Alkalihalophilus pseudofirmus: one gene and its partner. The main gene of each other region encodes a partner of the protein of the gene in region 2 in a complex. Links are inferred from orthologs where the notes say so. Each region holds a gene or a part of one and is shown on either strand. Other genes may lie near its edges. The genes, in order: rpmF and rplI.

Region 1 (3,126 bases), 1.4 Mb from region 2 along the record:
ACATTTCTGGGCTCCTGATCATAAAATGAGAGCTGTCTAGCTCGGTCCATGATCCCAATCAAAGCCTTGTAATCCTCAGCAATAATTCTCTTTTCTTTTTCAAGTCTCTCCACTTTTTTAATCAGCTCAGCATTTTCACTTTCTAACCGTTTAATCATCTGTACATTCTCGATACTCTTATCATTTTGATGGTAAGCCTCAAGGAATGTAATGACTTTTTCCATAGTAAGATCTTTCTCTTCAAGGCTGTGCGGCTCAGCTGCTTGAATAGAATCTCCTATAGCATCAGTACGTATCTCTTCTTCAACACTGGCCTCAAAAGGCTCTGCAGCAACCTTTGCCTTAGAGCGCTGCTTCTTAGCTAAACTAATAGCAGATTCATATTTTTTTCTAATAGCAGAGTTCCAGCGAAACCCGCAAGCAGCACTCGTTCTAGAAAGGCGCTCTCCTACCTCTTCAAAGGCCGCTAATTGAGTGCTGCCCTCCCTAATATGTCGTAGGACAACCTCTGCTAATATTAAATCTTCATCTGTACTCCAAGCATCTTGACGAATAGTTGTCATCAAATACCCTCCTTTACTTTCATTGGTTCATTAATGTTGATTCATTAATGCGTTGATTCATTAATAGACGAACCAATCTGTGCAAACCACGGTACGTAAATGATCGTACGCTAACCATAGTGCGCAATCCTTAATTGATAGTATGCAGTTACTAGAGGAGATAGACTTTGTTCTAGTAAGAGATTATGTCCTACTTATATGAACTCTATTCGCCAAGTGTTTAATTATTCTATAACAAACCTATTATGTACGATTTAAAAAAGCATCTACTGCTTGATGATGAGCATCTGTTTCCCATAGTCTCGCACATTCTGCGGTTTCTGCCCGCATTCTGCTTGAAAATGCTTTTCGATCCAGCTTACCTGTAAATCTAGATTTATATGCTTCTAGGACTCCTTTTTCTAACTCAATATATGGAGTGAGCCACTCAAGCACTCCGCTTCTAAAAGGTTCTCCTAAAATAATACCTTGCAGGTAACCAAGCGCTCTCGCTTCATCTGCCTTATATATTTTCGCCGTCATTAACATTTCCATCGCTGCTGGCTGAGGAAGTCTCTCATATAGCATAGACGCACCACCCCATCCTGTCGTAATGCCAAGCTTCCCTTGAATAAAACCAACTTTAACATGAGGAGCAGCTATCCTAATATCACAAGAAGATGCTAATTCACAGCCTCCCCCGACTGCCACACCGTTTAACGCACACACAGTAAGCTTTGGAAAGAAGAAAATTTCTTCTAAGACGTTTCGCATTTTACTTAACATCCCTAAGGCCTCTTCCTCTGTCTTCAGCTTATGGAATACAGAGAGATCCCCGCCTGAACAAAAGGCCGTATCGCCTTCTCCGGTAAAGATGACTACTTTACTATCGTCATCTCGAGCTATTTTGAGTCCTTGCAAGAGCTCATCCATCACTTCTTCATCTATTGCGTTTCTAAGTTCTTCTCTATTCAATATAATCCATGTAACCTCATTCTCTTGTACAATATTTACTTTCTTCACTGTTGATTCCCCCTTCTAAAACATTGATTCGACAAATTCTCATAAATTCCTTTTCATAAAAAAATAAGCAAGGAGCTAAAAGCTCCTTGCTTATACGTTGTTATCACGTCAATATTACTTGCTGATTACGTCTTGGCCTTTGTATGAGCCACACTCTTTACATACGCGGTGAGCAAGTTTTAATTCTCCACACTCAGGGCATTTAGTCATGCCAGGTACTGCTAATTTGTAGTGAGTACGACGCTTATTTTTGCGAGTTTTAGAAGTTCTTCTAAAAGGTACTGCCATCATTCCCACCTCCTTACAGGATTTAAATGATTACTAGTTCATATTAAACGAAAGCTAGCTTGTATGAAATGAAGGGCCGAGCAAATGTCGGTGCTTCGATTTTCTTACTTCTTGTCATCAAAAAATTTCGCTAGATCCGCAAGTCTCGGATCTACTTTCTTTTCTTGATCTTCTTCAGTCACAATTCCCCATCCTTTTCCTGAAGGGGGAGCTTGTGGATCCTCTTGATTTTCAGCATACACTTGAAGCGGAATTTCAAGAAGAATATACTCTTTAATCGCTGGTGTTAAATCTACCAGGTCTCCAGTAATGACATTCGCTTCTTCATGATCTTCTTTTGAAATGTGATACGCGTTCTCAGGTCGGAACTGCTCAATCACCTTAAGATCTATTGGGAATAAAACATCCACTAATGTTCGTGAACAAGGAAGCGTTAATTCTCCAGTAATATGAAGGCTAAACGTTAAAAGCTGACCTGAATAAGTCAACTCCCCCTGAACTCGAATAGGAGATATGTTGCGAATTTCAGCATTTTGTTCTTTTAAATCTGATAAATCGATCGTTTCATCAAAAATAAAAGGTTTATGCTTAGCAATTTGCAGCTGTTGCAATGTCCATTTCATGATCAATCACCTCTTGGGCAACAAAAGTAATTATAGACTTACGCTATTTGTTTGTCAACCTTTTTTCTTTACACAGTTTTGTCTATAATATAGGCAACAAACCGATAATGTAGTCAAAGAAAACACATAAAAAGATTAAACGAATATTTTTTCGTTTAATCTTCGCAATAAGACATATTGTACCATGTTGTGATAGCTTAGTAAAGAAAGCTGAGTAAGACATTGAAATGAGGGATTTGAATGAAGTCTGTTGGGGTCGTTGTCGAATATAATCCGTTGCATAATGGACATGCCTATCACCTACAAGAAGCTCGCCGGATGAGTCAAGCCGATGTAGTAGTGGCTGTTATGAGCGGGTCCTTTTTGCAAAGAGGGGAGCCTGCTATTATCTCTAAATGGGAGCGTGCTGAAATGGCGCTTCATTCAGGTGTAGATGTTATTGTGGAACTACCGTATGCATACTCTACTCAAAAAGCGCAGACCTTTGCAGAAGGAGCTGTGCGTATTCTGAACCATTTAAAAGTAGACTGTATTAATTTCGGGAGTGAAGTTGGAGAAATCGAGCCTTTCATTCGTCTCGTCAACTTTATGCATACACATAAAGATGCTTGGGATGAATTAGTACGAAATCAACTCCAAGCCGGAGTCAG
Region 2 (3,073 bases):
CGGGTGAGACCTCCTTGCGCGAGCTAGGAAAGCTTGCTCAGTCAAGTTTAGACTTGGCTTTAGGACGCGGCGGAGACCAGGTAGCCATCAAGCAAAAGAACGGAAAAGTCCGCTTTTATGGTGGAAAGTCAAATGCAATGGAAAAACGGACACGTGTTAGAGCAAGGGTCATTTCACACGCGCTGCGTGATTTTGTCCTTGAAAGTGACCGTGTCATCATAATGGGCCACAAAAATCCGGATATGGATTCAATTGGTGCTGCGATTGGTGTTTTGAAAATTGCTGAAGTAAATGGGAAGGAAGGCTTTGTCGTCCTTGATCCGAGTGATATTAACCACGATGTTCAAAAGTTAATGGAAGAAGTTGAAAGTCATGAGGATCTTTGGTCGCAATTTGTTACACCAGATGAGGTTCTAGATTATGTGACAGATGACACACTTCTTGTCGTTGTAGATACGCATAAACCTTCTCTTGTGATGGAACCTAAGCTGCTTCCTAAAGTGGACCGGATCATTGTCCTTGATCACCATAGACGCGGTGAAGAGTTTATTGAGGATCCTGTTCTTGTGTATATGGAACCTTATGCTTCATCGACAGCAGAATTGGTTACAGAACTGCTGGAATACCAGCCGAAGCAGCTTAAGATGGACAGGCTTGAAGCAACATCGCTCCTTGCCGGAATTATTGTAGATACAAAGAGTTTTGCTGTGCGCACGGGTGCAAGAACCTTCGATGCGGCGTCATTCCTCCGCTCAAACGGGGCGGATACAACATTGGTTCAAAAGCTGCTTAAAGAAGACATGGACCAATATGTAAAGCGTGCTAAGCTGATTGAGAATGCAGAGGTATATCGCGAGGGAATGGCGATTGCTGTAGCTGATGAAAGTGAGAGCTTAAGCCAGATTGTCATTGCTCAAGCAGCTGATACCTTGCTTACAATGAAAGACGTAGCTGCATCCTTTGTGATTTCAAAGAGAAAAGATGATATGGTAAGCATAAGCGCCCGTTCGCTGGGTGATGTGAACGTCCAAGTCATTATGGAACGTTTAGAAGGCGGAGGACACCTTTCCAATGCTGCTACACAATTACAAGGTGTTACTCTCCAAGAGGCGAGAGAGAAACTAGAGAAGGCCATAGATGAAAGTTTAGAAGGGGGACAATAAGATGAAAGTTATTTTCTTAGAAGATGTTAAAGGTAAAGGAAAAAAAGGTGAGTTAAAGAATGTATCTGAAGGATATGCGCGTAATTACCTGCTTCCTAATAACTTAGCGGTTGAAGCAACAAAAGGAAATGTCGCTAATCTTAAAGCCCAAAAAAACAGCGAGCAGAAGAAAGCCGCAGAAGAGCTTGAGGCTGCGAAAAAATACAAAGAAGAGCTTGAAGCCTTAACGGTAGAAATTAAAGCCAAATCAGGAGAAGGCGGCCGTTTATTCGGTGCCGTATCAACAAAACAGATAGCGGAAACACTTTCCGGTATGAAAATGAAGGTAGATAAGCGTAAAATAATGCTTAACGACCCTATTCGCTCACTAGGGTATACGAATGTTCCTATTAAAATTCACCCAGAAGTGATAGCAACAGTGAAAGTTCACGTAGTAGAAAGCGAATAAATAAAGAAATACGCTTTTCTTTAGACGGTCTGATCTCTCTAGGTGCCAAGAATATCTTGCAATTCCTAGCAAGGTCAGACCGTTTTCATTTTTTTATATTCGTTCTTATTTTTATATTTATTTTTTTTATAGAAAGGAAGTAGTGCCATGAGTGATTTATTTGCTGATCGTACCCCGCCGCAAAATATAGAAGCCGAACAAGCGGTACTCGGTGCGATCTTTTTAGCTGATGTAGCACTCGTCACCGCATCTGAACGCTTACTGCCTGAAGACTTTTACCGGGCCGCGCACCAGCGCGTGTATCAGGTGATGCTTGAGTTGGCAGAAAAAGGTGAACCGGTTGACCTAGTAACCGTAACTTCAGAGCTGCAAGACCGTAAATGGCTTGATGATATTGGCGGAGTAGCTTATTTAAGTGACTTAGCAAACGCCGTACCGACGGCAGCTAATGTGGAATATTACAGTAAAATTGTTGAAGAAAAATCAGTGCTGCGCCGTCTAATTAAGGTAGCGACGAATATTGCAGCGGACGGGTATACGAGCGAGGATGAAGTTGATGCGATACTCGATGATGCGGAAAAAACGATCTTAGATGTTGCCCAGCGCAAAAATACAAGTGCTTTTATTTCCATTAAAGACGTTCTCGTTGAAACGTATGATCAAATTGAATTGCTTCAAAACCAAAAAGGAGACATTACAGGGATCCCGACTGGGTTTGTTGAGCTTGATAATATGACAGCAGGGTTTCAGCGGAATGATTTAATTATTGTGGCCGCTCGTCCTTCTGTTGGTAAGACCGCTTTTGCTTTAAATATCGCTCAAAATGTAGCCACTAAAACAGACGAGAATGTCGCTATCTTTAGTCTAGAGATGGGAGCGAGTCAGCTTGTTCAGCGTATGCTTTGTGCGGAAGGAAATATTGATGCTCAGAGAATGCGTACAGGTGCTCTAACAGCAGAAGACTGGCAGAAGCTCACGATGGCAATGGGCAGCCTTGCTAAAGCTGGTATATATATAGATGATACTCCAGGCGTGAAGGTTAATGACATTCGTGCTAAGTGCAGGCGTCTAAAGCAGGAGCAGGGACTTGGTATGATCATGATTGACTATTTACAGCTGATCCAAGGAAACGGTCGAAGCGGCGAGAACCGTCAACAGGAAGTTTCAGAAATCTCTCGTACCCTAAAAGCGATTGCTCGTGAACTAGAGGTCCCTGTAATCGCCCTGTCACAGCTGTCTCGTGGCGTAGAGTCGAGACAAGATAAACGACCAATGATGTCTGATATTCGTGAATCTGGAAGTATTGAGCAGGATGCTGATATCGTTGCGTTCTTATATCGTGATGATTACTATGATAAAGAATCAGAGAATCAGAATATTATCGAAATCATTATAGCCAAACAGCGTAACGGCCCTGTCGGCACCGTTGAGCTAGCTTTTGTGAAGGAATATAATAAGTTCG

The links.
Region 1: rplI (region 2) and rpmF share a complex: the UniProt entries of both Bacillus subtilis proteins name them as parts of the 50S ribosomal subunit. The link is inferred for Alkalihalophilus pseudofirmus from one-to-one orthologs.

What each region holds. Positions count from the first base shown.
Region 1 is NZ_CP117835.1:2,704,606-2,707,731, forward strand. Bases 267-3,060 are described here. They hold rpmF (50S ribosomal protein L32), read right to left. Parts: upstream 1,854-3,060; coding sequence 1,680-1,853; downstream 267-1,679. Other genes in these bases: PQ478_RS14430 (RsfA family transcriptional regulator), read right to left, coding at 267-563; PQ478_RS14435 (enoyl-CoA hydratase/isomerase family protein), read right to left, coding at 807-1,565; PQ478_RS14445 (YceD family protein), read right to left, coding at 1,958-2,476; PQ478_RS14450 (nucleotidyltransferase), read left to right, coding at 2,717-3,060. Outside these bases: PQ478_RS14425 (hypothetical protein), read right to left, coding at 1-4; more of PQ478_RS14430, read right to left, coding at 1-266; more of PQ478_RS14450, read left to right, coding at 3,061-3,126.
Region 2 is NZ_CP117835.1:4,057,355-4,060,427, reverse strand. Bases 147-2,887 are described here. They hold rplI (50S ribosomal protein L9), read left to right. Parts: upstream 147-1,164; coding sequence 1,165-1,611; downstream 1,612-2,887. Other genes in these bases: dnaB (replicative DNA helicase), read left to right, coding at 1,759-2,887; PQ478_RS21110 (DHH family phosphoesterase), read left to right, coding at 147-1,163. Also shown: more of PQ478_RS21110, read left to right, coding at 1-146; more of dnaB, read left to right, coding at 2,888-3,073. UniProt on the Bacillus subtilis protein: Binds to the 23S rRNA.